Regions from separate parts of the Phormidesmis sp. 146-20 genome, predicted to be linked through region 2. Evidence: predicted binding sites of a transcription regulator. Region 2 holds the regulator's gene; the other holds the start of a gene.
What was found. Region 2 encodes NtcA, which controls nitrogen genes in cyanobacteria. Its sites were predicted from a motif close to TTTGTANNNNNNNNTACAAA; they were not measured.

Region 1: the regulator NtcA is predicted to act here: its motif matches at 10,052-10,071, upstream of ACKFKH_RS24340 (replication restart DNA helicase PriA).

The regions. Positions count from the first base shown of each region.
Region 1 covers NZ_JBJPHT010000040.1:41,303-52,697, forward strand. The annotation lists gene polA (DNA polymerase I) at 1-1,054, shown strand, start outside; gene ACKFKH_RS24290 (class I SAM-dependent methyltransferase) at 1,148-1,975, shown strand; gene ACKFKH_RS24295 (hypothetical protein) at 1,976-2,320, opposite strand; gene ACKFKH_RS24300 (ABC transporter ATP-binding protein) at 2,345-3,133, shown strand; gene ACKFKH_RS24305 (ABC transporter ATP-binding protein) at 3,138-3,854, shown strand; gene ACKFKH_RS24310 (hypothetical protein) at 3,945-4,103, opposite strand; gene ACKFKH_RS24315 (hypothetical protein) at 4,440-4,922, shown strand; gene ACKFKH_RS24320 (hypothetical protein) at 5,214-5,948, shown strand; gene ACKFKH_RS24325 (hypothetical protein) at 6,142-7,596, opposite strand; gene ACKFKH_RS24330 (WD40 repeat domain-containing protein) at 7,810-8,820, shown strand; gene ACKFKH_RS24335 (DUF4230 domain-containing protein) at 9,015-9,716, shown strand; gene ACKFKH_RS24340 (replication restart DNA helicase PriA) at 10,158-10,337, shown strand; gene ACKFKH_RS24345 (2OG-Fe(II) oxygenase) at 10,419-11,054, opposite strand; gene ACKFKH_RS24350 (RNA recognition motif domain-containing protein) at 11,242-11,395, shown strand, end outside.
Region 2 covers NZ_JBJPHT010000021.1:10,722-22,116, reverse strand. The annotation lists gene ACKFKH_RS17470 (hypothetical protein) at 274-747, shown strand; gene ntcA (global nitrogen regulator NtcA) at 807-1,478, opposite strand; tRNA gene ACKFKH_RS17460 (tRNA-Gly) at 1,993-2,064, opposite strand; gene ACKFKH_RS17455 (hypothetical protein) at 2,219-2,716, shown strand; gene ACKFKH_RS17450 (alpha/beta fold hydrolase) at 2,808-3,698, shown strand; gene ACKFKH_RS17445 (tetratricopeptide repeat protein) at 3,919-5,004, shown strand; gene ACKFKH_RS17440 (hypothetical protein) at 5,074-5,331, opposite strand; gene ACKFKH_RS17435 (hypothetical protein) at 5,364-5,594, opposite strand; gene ACKFKH_RS17430 (ATP-binding protein) at 6,234-7,721, shown strand; gene ACKFKH_RS17425 (CRR6 family NdhI maturation factor) at 7,784-8,257, shown strand; gene ACKFKH_RS17420 (hypothetical protein) at 8,342-8,596, opposite strand; gene ACKFKH_RS17415 (NB-ARC domain-containing protein) at 8,785-10,683, shown strand; gene ACKFKH_RS17410 (hypothetical protein) at 10,813-11,395, shown strand, end outside.

The DNA of each region.
Region 1 (11,395 bases), on a different contig from region 2:
GGGACTCGATCGCAAAAAATCACGCAAAATTAAAACAGGCTATTCCACCGATGCGGCAACGCTTGAGAAGCTACAGGGCGACCATCCCGTCGTCGATTTGATTTTAGAACATCGCACGCTCTCAAAGCTGAAATCGACTTATGTAGACGCTTTGCCGACGCTGGTTCGACCCGATACACATCGAGTTCACACAGACTTTAACCAAACGGCGACTTCAACAGGGCGGCTGTCTTCCTCTAATCCCAACCTGCAAAATATTCCCATTCGCACGGCGTTTAGTCGTCAGATTCGCAAGGCGTTTATTCCGCAAGACGGCTGGCTGATGGTGGCGGCAGACTATTCACAAATCGAGTTGAGAATTCTCGCTCACCTGAGTCAAGAACCCGTCCTATTAGAAACTTACCGGAACAATCAAGACGTTCATACGCTGACGGCTCGACTATTGCTCGACAAAGAAGAGATCAGTTCTGAAGAACGCCGTCTTGCAAAAATCATTAACTTCGGGGTAATTTACGGCATGGGTTCTCAGCGGTTTGCACGAGAAGCAGGCGTGTCGCCCTCGGTTGCCAAAGAATTTATCGAACGGTTTAACGATCGCTATTCCCGTGTGTTTGCCTACTTACAACAAATGCAGCGAGAAGCGATCGCCAATGGCTATGTCGAGACGATTTTGGGACGACGACGCTACTTCAGGTTTGCCAGCGAGTCATTACAAAAACTGCGCGGTCGAAAGCCCGATGCGATCGAGTTAAATAAACTTAAACTACGCGATCAGTTTGATGCGGGATTATTACGAGCCGCCGCCAACGCTCCTATTCAAGGCTCCAGTGCTGACATTATCAAGATTGCTATGATCCGCTTGCACGAATTGCTAAAAGATTATGAGGCAAATCTGTTGCTGCAAGTGCATGACGAACTTGTGTTTGAAATCCACCCCGACGACTGGAAAAGCTTAGAGCCTCAGATCAAATCCACAATGGAAGACGCTGTGCAATTAAGTGTGCCGCTATTGGTAGAAATTCGTGCGGGACAAAACTGGATGGAGACGAAATAGCAGAGCGTGGGAATTAACTGTTAGACATTGAACATTAGACATTGAACAGCAGCATTTTAAGCCTCTGTTGGGTCTTTGCCTTTGCAAAATGATATGCAGAAAGATGACGGCGATCGATTAAATAAGGCTCATCAGGTTGGTGAAAGTAATCGAGAAATCTATGGCGATCGTAGCATCGTGCAATATTACACTCAGTTGAATTTGCTCCAGCCTGCCGAACAAATGATTCTAGATTTGCTGAAAGATCAACTGTCAACGATGAAGATGCTAGACATCGGAGTAGGTGGGGGACGTACCACTCAACACTTCTCTCAACTTGTAAGAGACTATGTTGGCATTGACTACTCCACAGAGATGGTTAAAGCTTGCCAAAAACGCTTTTCAGCTTCTCCTCAGTCTTTGAAATTTGAGGTTTGCGATGCTAGAAATATGAGTCAATTTGCAGATAACTCATTTGACTTTATTTTGTTTAGCTTTAATGGAATTGATTATGTTTCACAGAGCGATCGCTTGACAATTTTCCGAGAAGTTAGCAGAGTCGGTAAGCCAGGAGCCTATTTCTTCTTCTCAAGCCACAATCTCAATGGAATTGAACCAGAATTTAATTGGAGAAATCGAATTAAATTCAATCCTTTGGCTACCTATGTCAATCTAGTGATGTTGGCTCTACTACGCTTTTTTAATCGGTCGATCGAGCTTGATCAACTCAAGACTGCGACCCATGCAATCATCAAAGACGAATCTCACAACTTTCGCCTCAATACTTACTACATTAGACCTCAAGCACAGATCACTCAACTAGAAATAGACTTTAGCAATGTGCAAATTTATTCCTGGCAAAGTTGTCTAGAAATTACTTGTGAAACTGAGTTGTCTTCTAATACAGATATGTGGCTTTACTACTTGTGTACAGTTGATTGATCAAGAATTACAGCAGATTTCAGGTTTATATTGTTGCTGGGTCTGCCCCCAATATTCGCAGTATTCTGATAGGGTCGCATCCGGGTGTTGCTCCACGATCAAGGCTAACTGAGCCTCACAGCCTGCTAACTCACGCTTCATCCCTCCCCCTTGCTTCCTTGGGTTGAGATGTCCTTCGACTTGTTGTTTGAGCATCTTCTGCACAAAAGCTTTAGTGACCTCAAATTGAGCCGCTATCTTCCGAACCGAGGAGCCGCCCGCTTGATTGCACAGACTTAAAACCTGCTGTATTTGTGCGAATGCTAGAAAGATTCGTCGATCGCAGGTTGTCGATCTTTGAGACAATCCTTTCAAGGTTAGAATTCACCAATGTCTCACTCTATTGCTGCCCGATCGCCTCATCCAGTTTTACAAGCAAAAGCCTTGACTCGTCGCTTTGGGGGATTAGTCGCGGTTAATCAAGTTTCTTTTAGCGTTAACACAGGCGAAATTTTCGGACTCATTGGCCCCAATGGCGCGGGCAAAACGACGTTGTTTAATCTGGTGACGGGGCTGGTTGAGCCATCTAGTGGACAAATGCTTTATCAAGGAACCGATATTTCTCGCCTGCGACCCCATCAGATCGCCCAAAAAGGAGTGGCCAGAACCTTTCAAAATATTCGCTTATTCTCAGACCTGTCGGCTCTAGAAAATGTCATGATTGCTCGACATATTCACACCCAAAGCGGACTTTTTCGAGGGGTATTGGGGCTGTCACCTGGGCCGCGAGAAGAACAGCAAACGCGATCGCGAGCCAGCGAATTGTTGAATCTAGTCGGACTGAGCGATCGTGCCCAAGAAAAAGCCTGCAATTTTCCCTATGGCGATCAGCGTCGGCTAGAAATCGCCCGTGCTTTGGCGCTAGAACCCTCCGTCTTGCTGCTCGACGAACCTGCTGCGGGAATGAATCCGCCCGAAAAGCAACAGTTGAGTGACTTTATTCGCACGATTCGGGATCAGTTTGATTTGACAATCTTGCTGATCGAGCATCATGTGCCGCTGGTGATGGGGCTGTGCGATCGCATTGCGGTTCTCGATTTTGGGCAACTCATTGCGCTGGGCGATCCGGCGGAGGTCAAGCACGATCCGGCAGTGATCGAGGCTTATCTGGGAGGATGAACGGATGGAAAATCTGCCGCTTTTAGAGATTCAAAACCTGAGCGTTTGGTATGGCGCAATTCAAGCACTGCAAGCGATCGATCTGACCATCTACCCTGGAGAAGTGGTCACGCTACTTGGCGCAAATGGAGCTGGAAAAAGCACCACACTGAGAGCCATTTCGCGCGTCGTCAACCCGCGTCAGGGCAGCATTCTCTATCACCGTCAAGAAATTACGCGGCGGCAGCCTCACGAAGTCGTCAAACTAGGAATTGCTCACAGTCCAGAAGGGCGAAGGGTTTTGACTCGTCAAACGGTGTTGGATAACTTGGAGTTAGGGGCTTATAGTCGAGCCGATCGCCTGGGCATCAAGTCAGACATTGAGCAGCAGTTTTTACAGTTTCCACGATTAGCCGAGCGCAAAAATCAGCTTGCAGGCACCTTGAGCGGCGGAGAACAGCAGATGTTGGCGATCGCTCGTGCCCTGATGAGTCGTCCTAAGCTGTTGCTTTTAGATGAACCGAGTTTAGGATTGGCCCCAGCGATCGTGCGAGAAATTTTCTCTATCATTCAAAACCTAAGAACCACGGGAATGACGATTCTCTTAGTCGAACAAAATGCTAATCTCGCGCTACAAATCGCTGATCGAGGTTATGTGTTAGAAGCTGGCTGCATCACCCTATCAGGGTGCGCTGAAGACTTGTTGAGCAACGATCGCATTAGACAAGCCTACCTGGGATAGTTTTTAGCAGTCGTAAGTTCAACTATCCAGGTAGCCGTCTTTCGGCAGACCTTTCGATTTCAAGCTCGATCGTCCCTCCAAAGCACTCTTTTACTCACCAAAGCACCAGGCGAATCCGATCAAAATTCCCAATCCTGTTAGCCAAAGGGGAACTTTTAGCGCAAAAACAAATTCTAAGGGAACTAGAACCAAAATTTGAGCAAGCGACAATCCTGCCAAGAGAACCACAACTAAACCGACTAAAGGCATCGTTCTTGTTTTGCTGAAGAATGACTTTGATCATAGATCGCATCAAAACACCAAAGGTGTCTGATGATCAGTCAGAGGTCTTTTTAGTTGTAGCAACCCTTCGTTTTTAATGCTCATTTGCTCAAGCTGGTTTAACTCTGAACGCTAAGTAGTTTCTCCGGAGCTATTTTCTACTTTGCGTAGTATTTATATTATTTCTATGTGAAATAAACGCGGATAGAACTGTTAAGAGCAGTAAACTAAAAATAGCTAAGTTCAGAAAAAAGTACGGGCAAAAAGCCCACCTCAATAGACCATTCAAGCAATTTGTAAAACTTTTAGTGTGTGAGATAGTTGATGATGATAAATTTGGCTAAAAATCGATTTAAGTGGAGCAGTATCTTAGCAGGACTCGTTGCTTTGGGAGCCGTTCCTGTTGGGGCACAACCCGCAAATTTTGGCACTCTAACACTCAATTCCGAAACTCGATCGGGAGTTTTGTCAGGCTCTACAGGAGGCTCAACTTCGCTGCCTGCGATCGTCAGCAATCGCGATCGTAATAATAATACATGCCTGGGATTTGCTGACCCCAAACCGGATCACACATTGGTATTACAACAGCCTTTTTCTCGACTGAAGTTGAGTATTAACAATGGAGGAAATGACACCACGATCGTCGTTTCTGGCCCTAATAACACTATCCGCTGTAGCAGTGATTCTGATAGTAAAGATGCCCACCTTGAAGATACGGATTGGCAGCCAGGCACTTATCGAGTTTGGGTCGGCTCGGTCGAATCCGGTAACCGACGCAACTATCGATTAACTGTGCAGGGAAATTAGACCTAAAGCTTGTCGATCATCGCACATCAAGCCCACTCCTCGTCTACTCAAGTAAAGCGGGGATTTCTAGATTGAAGCACTTTTGAAACTCAAGCTAAAATCCCATTGCTTCCCCCAAAAGGCATAGGTTTTGTCGATTGAAACATCTCTTAAAGTAGACTGCCAAAGCATACCTGACGTGACTCTTGATAGAGCGAAAACTAGCTTGAGCACACTACATTCAGATTAAGGAATGAATCAGTTCGTGTAGGTTGATTCTGCCCTCAATCTTTCACTTGTGGAGCGCAAAATATGACTGGGATTTTGGTAGATGCAAGTAGACTAAATCGTTTGACAACTGAGGAGTTAAAAAACGAAATTTTAGCGCTCACACACGACCGAGATGCTGACCCCTTAAACGAGAAAGTTCTGTTTCACAAAAACGAATTGTCTCCTTATTTTGAGGAATTGAGCCAAAGAAATCCTTACCCGATCGCTGCCGAACAAATCCCCGTCGTGTTGGGCGTGTGGACTCCCTACTGGTCAACCATTCCCTTTCATGATGCTTTGCCAGGTCGCATTCACGACGCTTCTTATCAGATTTTTGGCAACCGGGGCTACTATGGCAACATTGCTCGCTATGCGCCAGGTCATCAAGTCAAATTGCTCAATCGATTCTCTTCTTTTCTAGCGGCTTACGACTTTATGGTGCTGCAAAAGTTTGAGGTTAGAGAAGGGGAATGGTACATCCAAAATGTGGGAATCGAGCAGGCTTTCAAACGAAGAGAAGCGCCTTTGACAATCGAGAAAGCTGAAGAGTGGTTTAACACGGTTGTCGAGTCTCGTCTAAGCAATCAAAAAACAGAACTTCCTGAAACGCTGAAGTTAGAAAACTTAGACAAAACCACGGTCAAAAAGTTTGAAAAGACTTACCTGGCAACGCCAAAGTTTGAACATCTTTATGTAGATCACGACTTTCGCCTAGTGAAAACGCAGCGTGAAGCCAAACAAAGACCGTCTTATACGATCGCTATTCGTAGAAAATGAGATATAGCCGTCCTAAATCAGTTGTGAGAATTTTGAAATAGTCCGTTTTTAGTGACTCGCTCTTAGCCATTGATAGAGGGCAGCAACGCCAATTTTCACAACTCAAAAGGGATAGCGATATTCACCAATTTGGATGCAGAATGATCGCTTCAGAAAATAGCTTTGATCTTCTGTGAGGTTCCTTGAGGAAAACTTAGTGATTGCTAATTTTGACGATCGCCCCTTGCTCAGACGGGTATCGACTTTGGCTTGCACTTTTGAGCAGGTTGACTCCTAAAATAAGCACCGTAATAGGAATGCCGATCGACACCAATCCCTTCAAACTGGCGTGCCCTTGTAGTAAGTATTGAGCGCTACTCGAAAGCCCAAACGCCAGACTCGTCAACCCAAACAGGCGAGCAGCAGGAATCAGAGCAGCAATCGTCAACACGATCGAGGCATACCAAGGCATCAACCAGGGCGTAGCGAACAACAACAAAACGAGCGTGACCCAGCCAATATCCTCGGTTAGATGCAGCGGTGTGTCCTCCCAGCGTCGGCAACTTCGCCAAAGTATCCAGGCATAAAACCCCGCAAATCCTGCGAGAGTCACCCGGACAACTCCCAGAAGAATAACCTGCTGTTGGGCAAGCGTCAGCGTTTCAGGAGAAAAAATTCTCACGAGATCTAGCCCAAACTTAGCGATCGTATGCAGCGACGACTGATATTGGCCAGCGACACCCGGATTAAGCAAACTGCTCCAGGCTTGAATTTCAGGAAAGGCAGTTACCGATAACAAGGCGATCAAGACTATTGAGAACACTATTGCGTTAATTAAGGCTTGCCAACGACGCTGACGAATCAAAAAAACAGCTACCAGAGGCATCCAAACTAATGGAATGGTTTTGGAGAGAAAGCCCGCCCACAATGCCACAAAGCTTCCCCAATAGTGCTGTCGCAGCAGACTGACTGCTAACACAATTAGACTCGTAGACACCAAAACATCTACGTGTGCAGAAGCAATCTGCTCCATCAACAATAGGGGGTTGATTAAGTAAGCGATCGTGACTTTATCGCGGCTCAAATTTCCTTGAGAATTCATCGGCAACGATCGCCAAATTAAGTAGCCGTTGAGAATATGAAATCCCAAACAGATCGCTTTGAAGCTGTAAACGCTGAGAATCGGATCGAGCGATAAAACTGCGGCCGATAGTGTAAAAAAGAACTGAGAAACAGGCCCATAGGTCGAAGTTTGTCCCCAATCCACAAAGGGAGACAATTCGGATACAAACACCCCAGCCCTCACCAAAAATGGGTTGGCATGACTCAGATTCATCAGCCCCGCATGGAGGTAAAGATAGACATCATTCCCCAGCGGATAAGCGATAAAAGCAAGTAAAAGAAAAGTGGCTGCCTTTCGCAATAGGGTGAAGAAATGAGAGGGGGCCGTCGATCGCGAGTCGTCAAACAACCAGATTAGATAGAGAACCGCCAGCACAAGATAGGTGCCTCCGATCTCAATTTGGTTGGCCAGGCTCGAAAAAGTCGCAAATTTCTTTCCACCCGCCAAAATGTAGTGAAACTTATCTAACCCCAGATTAACGAGAGCAACGCTCAAATAAGTCGCGCAGAATAAAGCACTCGCCGTCAATATTCCTGCTTTCTTCACGTAGTTTTTTGAATAATTTTATATAAATATAACATTGGCCAAAGTGACATAATCTGACCCGTGACAGAGGCTTATTTTTGCAGCAAATCGGTTAACTTTGGGAAGCGCAAAACGATCGATTACCATTGATGGTTTTTTGAGAAAGCGTCCATCCTCTAGATACGGGGGCGATCGCTCAGATTCAGGTTCTTTTATTGAGAAATACAGACAGACGTGCTTAAAAGACGTGGGTGGCTGATTTTAGGAGTCGTTGCAACGATCGCAGTTTTGACGGTTTCCTATTTCCTGTTGGGTCAAAGTATTGCTGCCCGTCTGCCCCAAAGCGTCTGTGTCTCTGCCTACGAAGCGGGAATTCTCTGTTATCGACAACCTAAACTACTCTTTAGTCAGAAAACCACGGCGATCGCCACCAGTCCCAATGGCAAGCTTTTGGCCAGCACCAGCGAATCGACCATCTATCTATGGGATTTGCAAACCGAACGGTTTACCACGCTCAAAGGGCACAAAGATTGGGTGAGCGCGATCGCGTTTAGTCCCGATGGTCAAATTTTGGCGAGCGCCAGCCTCGATCGCAGCGTCAAGTTGTGGAGCCTCAAAACGGGCGCACTTTTGGCGACCTTCTACACTGGGCGCGTCACTTGTCTCACTTTTAGTCCCGATGGTCGCACACTAGCGACGGGCAGCCGACTTTCTAAATGGGCGGATGGCTCCTATAGTCGGATGGGCGTACAGTTTTGGGATGTAGAAACTCGCCAATGGATCGATAGTCTGGGAGATCAGCCCGTGACCGCGATCGCCTACAGCCCCAACGGAACCCAACTCGCGATCGGAAATCGCAAAACTCAAATCTGGCAGCTAAAAACTCAAAAACTTTTGCACACCCTCAATTCAGGTGATTTGACAGCGCTACTCTTTACCCCTGATGGCGAAGCGTTACTAACAGCCAGCAGTCGCATCAAGCAGTGGGATGTCAGATCGGGAGACCTGACACACACGTTCTCTTCGGGCGCATCTGATCTGGCATTGAGTCCTGATGGCGTGACGCTGGCCACCGGAACGGGTGGAACCGTGCAACTCTGGCAGCTCGACAACGAACAACTCTCTGGTATTCTACGAGGCTCTTGGCACAGTAGCGTATCGGTCGAGTTTGGGCTAGGAGGGCGAACGATCGTCAGTAGTGGCAGTGACGGCATTCGAGTGTGGCGACCCGATGAAGAATTGTGATAGCTAGAAGGCTTTGATTTGGGCTTGGGACTCTGGATATTAAACCAAACAGCCTCAAAGTTTCTAACGTCTTCTAGCGTCCAAGGTCTAGCGTCCATTGCTTAATCTCCACCAAATTCTACATCTCCACTTGACACTAAATCTCAGCCTAAACAGTTACAATGCCCTGTGATTGGCGTAAGAGGCACGAGAGAATGCGGCAAAAAGATCGCCAGAAACGGGGCACTCAAGGATTTGTGCGATTCAAAAATCTGGGGCTGATTGTGGCGGGTAGCCTGCTGGTTGTGGGGACGATGACCGCGATCGGCGTTTTGCGATCAGGCGATCAGTTCTTTAGTAGAGTGGGCACGCTGTTTAGCAATCCTCAGCCTGAGCCGAAGGTAGAAGCGCGATCGGTTGTTATTCAGCAGATTCGAGATGCCAGCGAGTTGACGACCGCGGTCTTCACAATGGAAGCAGTTGTGCCAACACAGCAGGATGCGACAGTGGGCGGCTTTGTAGTGGGGACGACAAAACTTCTCTACATTGCTTACGGAGAGGTGCGGGCGGGCGTAGATTTGAGTGCTTTAAAGCCTGAAGATGTGCAGGTTGTGGGGCAAAGGTTGAAGTTAAGATTACCGCCGCCTCGTGTGTTAGACAGCAAAATTGACGTAAATCGCTCCAAAGTTTACGACTACAACCGGGGAGTTTTGGGGTTGGGGCCGGATGTCGCGCCTGTGCTGCAAGACCTGGCCCAGAAGGAAGCGCTCAAAAAAATTCAGGCGGCGGCTGTGACCGATGGAGTGCTACAACGAGCTAACGATCGAGCAAAACTGGTCGTCACCCAACTGGTCAAAGTGCCAGGAATTCAGGAAGTTGTCATCGAAACTCAGCCGCCAACTTTGAGCGATCGTTAAACTTAATGAGTCAAAAAGTTTACTCAGTTCTGAGCGTATTAACTCTATTTAAGATTTATACACTGAGTAATATTAAAGACTTTTAGATTCTAAAAGTAAGTATTTGTAGGTATTCTTTCCGTTAAAGATTGAGAAATTCTCTAAATAACTGTTTTTTAGTCAGTGGATTCTGAGAAGCGATCATAAGACTATAAATTCGGGGATCACTCTATTGATAGGTGATCCCCAGGATTCTTCAATCTTAAAATTAATATAAACATTGCTGACATAAGGCATAAATACTTATCATAATAAAGAGGTCAACACAGAATAAACTTTCACGAAAGTCGCCTGACTCAGTAGTTTTAGATACATTTTTTGTTTTTGACAATTCAGACGGGTCATTTTTGGGTGAAATCGTCTTTCTCAAGTTCAACTTTTTGAAAATTGCTGAGGTTTAAAATGCAAACGGTACAAACAGTTCGGTGTCCAAATTGTGGCAGTCACGCCGAGCGTCACCACCTCGAAAGTAATCACCTGACCCGTACTCAGTGCCCCACTTGTGATTATTTGATGATCACCTGCGCGAAGACGGGCAAAGTGATCGAGGCTTACGCCCCTGGGATTTATGCGCGGCGGTGAGGGATGAGGGATGAGGGATGAGGGATGAGGGATGAGGGATGAAAGAAAGAGTCCGTCCCTCTGTCTATTGTTCTGAAATGTTTATGGCTCAGACTTCGATCGCTTTGAGATACCAGCAGGCGCTCGCTTTCCCACAACTCTTGACTCCACTGTGAATTCGGGGATTTCTTGCAGTTCGGTATCACTCAAGCAGTACTGTTCGCAAACCAGACTGAGCCGAGTTCCGGTAGATTTGACCGCATTGACCGAGTGAGTTAAGTCGCCCTGAAAATGGACAAGCTGATTGACTTGAGGTTTGATCTGCCCAACTTGTTGCTTGTGATTTCGTAAGATCAATTCTCCGCCCTGCAAGTCTGAAACTACCTGCACATAAAGAACGCTGACGATCGCAGGGGGCAGAATTGTCTTGCAATAAGACCGTAGGGAGCGATCGATATGAGGATCGACCCGTGACCCTTCTTTGAGAAGCAACGGATTGAGATAAAACGCATTGCAATCGGGCTGAAGCGCCAGGTCTAAATAAAGTTTGAAAAAGGGAAACATTCGCTCAACTTTTTCTTTTCCAGACTGTTGAAATACCACAGAAAATCCCTTTGTATTGACAAAATCACGATTCAAATTGTTAAGTGCAAAATAAGGACAAGCTGAAATTTCTCCACGAAGATCATTCAAGTAAGCAACCGGAAAGGCATTGGAGTGTTGGCGATAGTATTTCACAGCAATTCAATCAAGCGTTAAATGACAAAATGAGAGACGTTTACTTTTATTACATCTAGTTTATCAACCGTATGATCCCTAATCTTGTGTTAGATTGTTGGTTAGGAATTATTTTCGGCCGTGTAATCCGTTTTTTAAGCGTTTCTCCGAATCTACTCTCTACATTCACTGATTCTGGAGATACTCCATGTCTATTTACGTTGGTAACCTTTCTTATGAGGTCACTCAAGACGATCTCACGCGGACTTTTGCTGAGTATGGCGATGTCAAACGTGTACAGCTTCCCACCGATCGTGAAACGGGTCGTCTGCGCGGCTTTGCATTTGTAGAAATGGGCACCG
Region 2 (11,395 bases):
AAGAAACTTTTTGATTTATAGTCTTTTGCAAATCTTCTGAAATCACTGAATCTTCTCAATGCGTTTGGGCTAGTGAGAATCGCAAAATCAGAAAGCGATCGCCTTCTTTTTGACCAGATTGAACCATAAAAGTTTGCGCTATGATAGCGAAGCTATTCCCTTGGATAGAACCCTTTGATGGTAGGAATCTTTAGCCATCTAGCGCAGCCTCACACAAGGGAATCAACGCTCAATCATCCATCCCTTTTGGAACGCAACCCCGGTGAGAACCCTATGGAAGAGTGGCAAAAAGATTTTTCTGAACTGTTAGAAACGATCGCGGATCACATCGAAGGCTTCTTTGTTGAAGTGTCGAGAGAAGTGACAGAAGTGGTCAACGTGTTTGTAGAGCTTTCTGACGAGCTTTCGGCACAGGCACAAAATACCTTTACAGATGAGATTGACCAATACATTAATGAGCTAGTCAACCCCGTCTTAGAAGCCTATTTTGGGTTTGAAGGCATGGTCGGAGAAGCTGCCCAACCGATGATGCAAACTGTAGAACCGCTGCTCAACCAACACCCCATCTGTGTCGGCTGTCGTCACTATCATGGGCAAGCCTACAACGGCAACGTGCTAGTCTGCGGAATGCACCCCTACGGCGTGGGAGAAGGACTAGACATCTGCCCTGATAAAGAATTGACCCGCTGGAAGTCACCCTACCTCAATTCAGAAGGTCAGTTTCTATTTAGAGAAGACGATTGGTAATAGGCGAGGTGTGAAGCCTGAAATTTGTACGCCTTCAGGCTTCGCCGACTGGCTAGCGATCAGGTAAACTGCTGACTCAAGGTGACTGGATTGTGGACAGTGATCTTCTTTTTGTGAATAGAGATCATTTTGTCCTGTCGCAAGTCTCCCAGCAGACGAGTCACGGTCACCCGCGTTGAGCCGATCGCTTCTGCAATGGCTTGATGAGACAGCTTGAGGTCGATCGTGATCCCTTCTTGACTGGGCAGGCCAAAATCGCGACAGAGAATCAGCAAGAAACTCACCAGACGCGACCCCATATCTCGATGCGCCAGCGTTTCGATCATCATTTCGGTTTGTAGAATTCGAGACGATAGCCCTCGCAGCATCAGCAGACAGAGTTCGGGGTTGTCTTTGAGTGCTTTTTCAACCTGCTCAATTTGAACAGACAGCAACTCAACCGATGTGAACGCAACCGCATGATAAAAGCGATCGGCGCGTTGCCCGGTGATCAGTGACAGCACCCCAAACACGCTGTTTTCTCGCAGTAAGGCAACCGTAATCTCCTCACCCGCCTCATAGACTCTCGAAAGCTTGACGGCACCTTTGACTAAAAAATAAACTCGCTCTGCGGGGTCGCCTGGAAAGAAGATCGTTTTGCCTCGCTCAAACGTCTCAACGACAGGTGGAAAGGCACCGCCCCCAATCTGGCGAAATAATGCTGCAAGTGGTCGCTCTTTGGTCACTACCATGTTCCTTGTCGAACTCGTGCTCTTGAACTCTCTTGATTGACCTGGCAACAGTTTTTACTTAGCTGTCAGCTGATCTGTAAGAGATTGATGACTTTAGAACACTTAAACTTACTCTTCAAGCAGTTTTTGTGCTCGATACTACACTATTCTGCCAGGTAGTTGAATTTTTGCAGGAATTGAGCTAAGTCTCTAACAATTGCTTAAGGTTTGAGCTTAAATTCGTCGTTCATCCGAAGATTTTTAAGATCTGTCACCTATTTTAATCAGGCTGGAAGTCAATAGATTAATCAATAGATCGATTCAAAGATCAATTCAGTAATAAGTTTGTCAAAAAGTACGTTGTGAGTTGAAGATTTCAGAACGATGACCGTGTTGAAGAGCGGTATTACCCAGCGTCAAGGAGCTTAATTTACCGAAAGCTCTAAAGACTTTTAGGGTGCTGCCCTTTAGTCGAAGACATTCAACTCTTACATTGAGAATTCGTCAGTCTGAGATTAAAAAACTTTAGTTAAAAAGCGGGTAACGCGATTCGAACGCGCGACATTCACCTTGGCAAGGTGACGCTCTACCACTGAGCTATACCCGCAAAATTCGGATAAGTTCTACTATTGCAGATACTCATAGAGATGTCAAGCCTGAAAAACCAAAAAGCCGGAAATCAGGAAATCGCATCGCTTCTCAGCATATAGGATGTAGAAGGATGAAAAAAGAACATCCATACTCCTTACTTCCTACTTTTTATGGTTCAATACACGCTTGCTCAAAGTCCCGAAGTCATTCTCACGGTCTCTGGTAAGGATTCTGCCAAAGCTCGCGAGAAGGCAATGGATCAACTGATGGAACTAATGGATGACGGCAAACTGCCCACCGAGCTAACGGATGGCTTTGGGCCGCAGCACTTTATCGAAATTAAAGATCAAGGCGCGATCGCTTCCAGTGATGAAGATGCCCTCAATCAAGCCGTTCAGGTTCTTAGCAGTCTGGCAACCCTCAAACTCAAGGCTCAAGAATCACGCTCTGAAGCGCTGCAAGTTCGCGAACAAATCGACATTCTCTTTACGGATGAGCTAGTCAGCGAAGAAGAAATCAACAGCCTCAAAGAAGGCTTCAAGGTTCTCAAAACCTATGCTCAGACCAACATGCGCTACCGAGAAGCCCGTTCTCAAGCCGAGACCGCTCGCGTTGTTCTTGACCAGGCGCTCCAGTCGCCATCAGAGCCAAAGAAATCAGGAAAGTAGGTGGCTTTAACTCAGAACGCGCTGGACGCTGAAAATTTAGACGTGAAATATTATGATGGAGAAGTCTTAAGAAAACTTCACAAAACGAACCGTGACAGTAGAGCAACTTCCGACTCCAGCAACTTTTGAGCGACAAACTTGGGAATGGCAAGGGCATCAGATTCGCTATGTATCTATGGGGACAGGCCAGCCTTTGGTATTAATTCATGGATTTGGGGCCTCAATCGGACACTGGCGCAAAAATATTCCCGTTCTCGCTGAGGCTGGCTACCAGGTGTTTGCTCTCGATCTGCTGGGGTTTGGCGGTTCCTCAAAGCCTGAATTGGACTATAACCTGGAGATCTGGGTCGAGTTGATCCGCGACTTTTGGGCCGCCAAGATTCAGCAGCCTACCGTGTTTGTCGGTAACTCGATCGGCGGTTTGCTCTGTCTGATGCTGTTAGCCGAACATCCCGAAATCTCGGCTGGGGGCGTGTTGCTCAATCCTGCTGGAGGACTCAATCATCGACCTGAAGAGTTAAATCTGCCATTGCGGATGATCATGGGTACTTTCTCAAAAGTTGTGAGTTCTCAAGCGTTTGGGCCGTGGCTCTTCGATCGCGTCCGTCAAAAAGCTCGAATTCGCAACAGTCTCAAGCAGGTTTATCGCGATCCTGATGCAATCACAGATGAGTTAGTCGATCTGCTGCACGAGCCGTCTTGTGATCCGGGTGCCCAAAAAGTGTTTGCGTCGATTCTCTCGGCTCCGGCTGGCCCTCGACCAACGGAATTGTTTCCTAAAATTAAGGTGCCGCTGTTGGTGCTGTGGGGCGAAGCTGATCCCTGGACACCGATCGCAGGCGCTGAGATTTATCGATCGCTCACTGACACCCATGATGTGCAATTTGTCGGCATCCCAGATACGGGGCACTGTCCCCATGACGAACGCCCCGAAGTCGTGAATGCCCAAGTGTTGGAATGGTTGGCCCAGAAAAAACTCTGAGGACGACACTGAGAACTTTATAAAGACGGATGCGGGAGGTGAGCGTATTTACGGATTAGCCTTGTCAGAAAAAAAGTTAGCCTCGGAACCAATAGGCTGATCAGATTTGAGATTGCAGGCTGGGGCAGACAAAACGCATCTCTAACCCTGCAACATTCGATCTGCTGAACCCTCAGTCTTGTTGGAAGAATTCAGCAAAGCGAGTTTAGAGGCGTGTATTATGAGTGACCGGAATCAAGCACACGGTCAAATGGAGAATGTGGGAGACGATCGCGAAACCATTTCTCCAGACATTCAGCCTTGCGATGCGACCCTGATTCAATCAGCAGACTTTCGTAAATCAGAGGCCGATCGCTTGCTCAGAGAGGGCATCGAGCAGCATCAAGCGGGACAGTTTCAACTCGCGCTTCAGCGACTCCAGCAGGCCCAAGCGATTTATTTGGAGATTGATGATCAGCAGGGCGTTGAGAAGGCTTTGGGCAGTTTGGGAATGGCTTGCTATAGCGTGGGAGACTATGCTGAGGCGATCGATTATTCTCAACGCAGTCTGGGCTTGGCTCAAAAAATCAAAAGCTACCTCAGTAGCGTCAAAGTGTTGGGTACGCTGGGCAATGCCTATCGTCACCTGGCAGACCACCCCAAGGCGGTTGAATATCAGCAGCAAAGTCTGACCCTGGCGCGAGAAATTCACGATCGACGCGGAGAGATGGCTGCGCTCAACAATTTGGGGCTGGCTTACAAAGCATCTGGTGATCATCAAGGTGCGATCGACTGTGAGCAGCAAGCATTACTGATCGCTCAAGAACTTGCAGATCGGCACGTCGAAGGGCAAATTCTCAAAAATCTGGGAAATGCCCACTATGCGCTGGGAAATTATGACCAGGCGATCGACTACTACAAACAGCGATTGAGACTGGCCCAAGAGATTGACGATCGTCGTCTAGAAGGTCAGGTTCTCAGAAATTTGGGCAACGCCTTTTATGCAGCAGGCGATCACAAAAACGCAATTTTTTACAATCAACAGCGGCTCTGTCTGGCACAAGAAGTGGGCGATCTCCGAGCAGAAGAGCAAGCTTTGGGAAGTTTGGGCGTTTCTTGGGATGCGCTGGGTGAAAGCACTCAAGCCGTCACCTATCACGAACAGCGGCTGACGATCGCTCGCAAGCTTCAAGACCCTCGCCTCCAAGAACAGATCTTAGGAACGCTGAAGGTGGCTTACTATGCTCAGGGCGACTATGCAAAAGCGAATCAGTACACCGAAGAGCGATCGGCGCTGCTAGTTCTTCGTCAGAGTGAAGAGAGATGAAAGAATTTCAGGAGTGACCATCCTCAGCACAGTTTTCTTGACGGTGTTCTTGACGTTTAAAAGACGAATTTATTGACCGACGAGCAATTGGACTTCTGATGGCGCAACTTTTGTGTAGGCCTCCGCTGTCGGAATCAACGCCCAACCTGCCTGTCTTAGCTTTTGGTAAGTTGTCCAACCTTTTGACGCACCAGGGACTTGTAGATCTGGGACGCGGTATTGCGGAAAAGCGGTGTAAGGCATCCAGGGCTTGAGGGGCTGTTCTCTCAGATGTAAGATTTTGTTTCCTGACCCAAAGCCTGCCAGCCAGCACATTTGTCCAGTCATATTAGTTTCTCCTTACAGGTATATTTGTCATCTCACGCTGTCGGTTCGTCAGAGCGTCTGGGCTTTAGTAGCAGCCAGCTTGTGAGAAAGAACGCCGCCGTCAAAATCTGGAGCAGATCCAGAGGGGTCACCCAGGGATGAGAGAAAGCGGTTGCGCCTCGCTCGATCGCGCCAAACAACCAAGCAGGAATACACAAAATCCAGATCCACCGCTTTAAGCTGGTCAGCAATTCACTCACTTCAGGTGTGGGTTGATTGTTCATGGGGGTCACCAATTTCGTCAGACTAGAGGAAACTGTCTGCTGTCCATAGCCGTCTATAGAAGGTTGAGTTTCGTCCAAGTTGGGTCTAACGGGAGCGCTGAGAAGAACTTCACAGGTTTGCTATCCCGTTACGCCTAGAGTATGTAACTCTTTATTAAAGCTCATTGATAGATAGGCAGACTTATGCAGATATCTTCATTCTTCTGAAGAGAGAGGCGCTCTTTTCGAGTTACCCGCAAGCGTCTTGGATCGGACGGTGTGAGCAATCCGTCAACCAGGCAAGCGGCTTTATCTCAACGGGTAACGGTTGACTTTCTGAAATTTTCTTCATCATGAGCCGATCCCCGAAAAAGCGCTGAGGGAATTTACCAAAAATGTTAATTTTGCGTTGGTCATCAGGGTAACCTCTAGACATAGGAATCCCTCCCTACTTAAATCGAGACTGCCTCGATCGCTGACCTCATTTCTTCTATTACGTAGTTTTACCCTTGTCTCAGGGATGTTACGGAAAAACGTTCAGAAACTAGCAATTTTGGCAGATTGCAGCTAGATATAAGGGGTCAGATCGCCATCAATGGCTGCCGAATCACAGTAGTCAATTTTACCGATTCAATACCGATTCTTCTCCCAAATGTCCCTATGACCTCCTTCGTGACTCCAGAGATTTCCCTTTACGAATTGGCAGCCAGTTCTGAGCAAACGCCGTTTGTGCTACAGACCAGCCCGGTCACCTTTAAGTCATTGGTGAGCAGCCTGATTGATTTGCTAGTCGAGCAGCAGATTTCGGCTTCAATTTGGGCAAAGATGCCTCGTGGGGAAGCCTGGCAAGCTGAAATCGATCGCTATCGTGAATCTGCAACGCCACCCGAAGCTGTTTACTTATTTAGAAATCAAAAAGAAGACGCTGCTGAAGAAATTGCGGATAGCCCTATGGCAGACGATGCGGGCCATGTGACTCACGAGCATCCGGCGCTGTGGCGATCGCTTTCTGAGAGTCAGCTTAAGCGAGATTATTTTTTACTGATCTGGTCAAAACAGTTTTGTGGTCTGCTGGTGGCTTATCGCTCAAGACCTCAATTCATTCGAGTGGAGGGCGTTGAGGCAGGTTTGTTTGACACGGCGCAAGAAGAACCGACGGAGAAAAAGCAGTCGTTGTCTGTGTTGCTGTCGATGGAGCCACAGACGATTCGCGAGTTTCTCGATCGCCTGACTCAGTTTGTAGACAGTTCGGATGCGGCAGTCTGGGAAACGCTAATCGCAACGTCTCAGCCTTCTAGCTTGAATCCGGGTCTGGTCGGGCAATTATTCACGAAGCAAATTCAGCGTCAAGAAGACCTCTGGCAGCGGGCGACCACTTATCGCAAACAGGCCGAAATGGCGCACCTGCTGCAATTGCAAAATGAGGAGCTTTTGAATGCAATTCGACTGAAGGATGAGTTTCTCAACAATGTGGGGCAAGAGTTGAGAACGCCGCTCACCAACATGAAAACTGCTCTGACGCTCCTCAATTCGCCCAGTCTCAAACCGCCCCAAAAGCAGCGATATATGGATCTGCTGGTGAAGGAGTGCGATCGCCAAAGTTCTCTGATTACCAGCCTGCTCGATCTGGTGAGTCTGGATCAAATGGCAGAACAAACCACCATTCAAGCGCTTCGACTCAGCGATGTGGTGCCAGGAGTGGTCAGCACTTATCAACCATTGGCAGAAGAAAAGGGCGTTCGGCTGGCTTACACCGTGCCCGAAGAGTTGCCGCCTGTCTCTTGTCTGAATACGTGGCTCAAGCAGATTGTGATCAATTTGTTGCACAACGGCATCAAATTTACGCCGAGAGGCGGCCAGGTTTGGGTACGGGCCAAGCAGCAGGGTGACTATGTGCAGCTTGAGTTTCGCGATACGGGCATTGGGATTGCGCCGAGTGAGATTCCCAAGATCTTCGATCGCTTTTATCGAGCCAGACAAGCGGTAGAAGAAGATTCGGGGGGAGCGGGGTTGGGGCTGACGATCGTTCAACAACTCTTGCTGCACTGTGGCGGTTCGATTTCGGTTAAGAGCAGACTGAGTGAGGGTTCGACGTTTAATGTGTTGTTGCCAATTTTTCGCCCACAGTCCGAGGTTGAGGAGTTTTGAGTCGTCTAGAACGGATGTCCCGTAGGATAATGGGTTAAGTTGTCTGGCTGCAAAACGTTTTTATGCCTGTTATTCATCTCAATGCTGATCAGATTAATACGATCGATCTTTCTCCTGCAATTCACGCGATCGAGCCGATGTTGTCTGAGGTGAGCGCTCATGAGCAGACGGTGCAGTTTGCGATCGACTACCCGCTAGAAGCGGGAGATCCTAGAGAGCTACCCGAAGTGCCCGAAATTCGTCTCTGGTTTATTGGGTTGGATGCGCTTTATCCGTGGTTGCCGTTTTTGTTGGACTGGAAGGCGGGTGAGTTTGTTCGCTACACTGCCATGCTGGTGCCACATCAGTTTCATCCCAAAGATGGCATTCAATACAATCCGGAAGCACTGGAAATCTATGTGATGCACAAGACATTCGTGCTGATCAATTGGCTCAAACAGCAGGGCATTGAGGGCAATTCTCGACTCAAGGCGATGACTCAAATGTTGGGCTATGACATTGACGACGGCTTTTTTGATCTTCTATCTGGTCAGTAGAAACATTTGTGGGGGTCAGCATTAGCTGGGTTTGATAGCTTGATACCTGGATAGATTGTGGCTTGCTGACCCCAACCGCATAGGTTATTTTCTTCGACGCGACTCTTGTGGTGTCTGCTTGGCAGCACGCTGAGTTTTAGCGATCGTGACTCGAAGTGCTGCGATCGCACGAATCAGACTCGCGGTAGCGTTGATGGGCTTCTCGGTGGTGCCGAGAAACAGAGTCAGGACAAGCACCCAAGAGAGCGGATTGGTTGGATCAATAGGAATTTGAGGTAAAGACGTGGGGAGTTGAGGCTCGATCGATTGGATGGGCTGGGTGGCTTGAAGATTCATCATGGCTGAGTTGCCTCGTATTGGGTTGATGAATCCAGTAAAAGATTTGGGGGATCTCCCAAGGCAAGAGCAAAAAATAATCCTCGAAAGCGACTGAAATGATTAGGGTTGGTTACATTGGGGGAGTGAAATTTGCTTGCTATCTCCCAAACTTCCCCCAAACTTTTTGATGTTTGAAGACTGCCCTAACTATGCCTAGCTCTCAGAAAAAATCCTATGGTTCAATTGTGCAAACTCGCGCCTGCCGAGTGTTGAAAGGGATTTTGGAAGCAACAAAAGCAGGGGAAAGTAGTGATCCAAAAAAGTTGCAGTTTCGCTGGCAGGAAGAAGCAGGAAGCCAGAAAGTGACGATCGAGACGACGTTGCAAACTTTGATGCACGCTACCAATCAAGATGGGCAAACAAAAGTGACGACTCCACATGTGCGAGAAGCATTGGAGGCGATGCGGGATTTTCTAGAGATTATGCAAGACCATCGCGTGAAAACGAAGGGTGAGGCGCAGTGGAATTTTACGCTCTCGCTTTGGAGTCAAGATATTCAGCGCAATCTGAACGAGTTTGACGAGCTTTGGGAAAGTAAGCGATCGCTCAAGTCGAAATTGCAGGCTGTACCAGAGCAAACTCTGAAATCTGGGTTGAAGGCGGGTGCGCCATTTCCGGGGGTGCGGTTGCCAGAGAACTTTGTGCCACGTCCTGAAGCGTTTGATCCGGTGAAACAGAGGCTATTGGCAGCAGACGATCGAGCGTTGGTTGTCAGTGCGATCGCGGGCTTGGGCGGATTGGGCAAATCGGTCTTGGCGGCAGCGCTGGTGCTAGATGCTGAGGTGCAAATGAGATTTGCGGATGGGGTTTTGTGGGTAACGTTGGGGCAGAATCCTGATCTTCAGAATTTGCTGGGAGATTGGATTTGCACGTTGGATAAGTCGCGGGAGAGCTATTCGGCAACAACGTTGGAATCGGCTTCGAGTTATTTGCAGACTTTGCTGATTGATAAACGAATGTTGCTCGTAGTCGATGATGCGTGGAATGGGGCGCATGTGGAGCATTTTCGGGTGGGCGGTGCGGCGTGTCGGGTGTTGGTGACGACGCGGGAGGCGCAGATTGAGGAGGCAGAGGTTCATTCGTTGGGTTTGATGACGGAAGCGGAAGCGATCGCGCTAGTTCGTCAGAAACTCGATCGACAGTGGCAGCCGGAGCAGGAACCGGAGGTAAAGGCGTTTGCAAAGTCGCTGGGGTATTTGCCGCTGGCGTTGGACTTGGCGACGAATCAGGTGCGGGATGGGCTGAGTTGGGCAGACCTGCGATCGGAGTTTGAGACAGAGCGGCGATCAGTGGCGTTAGAGGTATTGGATTCGTCGGAGGCATGGGATTGTCTGGATGAAAATCAGCAGCGCAAGTATAGTTTGCGGGCTTGTTTTAATTTGAGTTTGAGGCGATTAAATGCAGAACAGTTGCGGCAGTTTGCTTGGCTTGGGGTGTTGCCGGAGGATGTAAGTCTGGATGCGCGGATGGCAGTGACGCTGTGGGAGTTGTCGCCCCTGAAAGCGAAGAAGGCATTAATTGATCTGCGGAATCGATCGTTTCTCACCAGTGGGACGGAGACATTGGAAGGGGAGGTAACGTATCGAGTGCATGATTTGATGCACGATACGGCGCGGGGATTGATCGAACAAGCAACTCTCAGCCCTCCAATCCGAACGCTTGCGGATGCTCATGCTCAATTGTTGGATCGCTATCGCCAAAAGTGCGATCGCTGGGATCGGTTGCCGAATGATGGGTATATTCATCGCCATTTGACCTGGCATTTCCAGCAGGCGGGGCGAGAGGATGAGATTCACGCGCTGATGGCGATGAGTGATGAGCAGGGGCGGAATGCTTGGTTTGAGGCGTGCGATCGCCTTGGGCAACCTGCAATTTTTGTGCAAGATGTGAAGCGAGGGTGGGCGATCGCGGAGCAGAGTTATGAGGAGGATAATACGAGGTCGATCGTGTTGCAGTGTCAATATGCGCTGATCATGGCGACGCTGAATAGTTTGGTGGCGAATCTTCCAAGCGAGTTACTTGCTGTTGCCGTCAAACATGAATACTGAACACCTGAACACGCTTGGGCATATACAGAGCAAATTCAAGAGGAATACAGGCAAGCTCAAGCAATTCAAGAATTAGTTTCATACCTGCCAGCGGAGTTTCTAGAGAAGGCTTCTTTTTGTGCTTCAAGCATGACAAACAGTTATCACAGAGCTTTAAGCCTGAGTTGTCTTGCAAGAGCTAACTCCAATTTCTGCTCTGATGCGATATCAGCAGTTCAAGAATTAGAAGATGAAAATAGTAAAGCTGAAGTTTTGTGTCACCTTTGTACTCACCTACCAAGTGCTGTGCTATTTCAAATTGAATCGATTATTAAAACATTAAAATTTCTGGATAATCGCTTGATAGTTTTGGCAGAACTAATCAAGCAAAAACCAACACAAATACAAGCAGTTTTAACTGATCTTGAGAGAGTCGAAGATCAGGCAAGAAAAGCAGAAATTCTCATTAAGTTGGTACCACATCAACCTAATCTATTTCTTGATGCGCTGGAAGTAATTAAAAAGGTTCCAGAGAAGTACAAACATCCAGCTCTCTTGATTCAGCTATTTCAATGTTGTTCCTTAGAAAATTTGAACATTGCCAGGAAAAGTATAGGAGGAGTCTCACTGAGATACGAACAAGAGAAAATCATGCTAGGAGCTGCACATCTGCTATCCGATCAGGAAGCCATCAAACTAACTCTAACGGTACTAGGTAGCAGCAGAACCATTG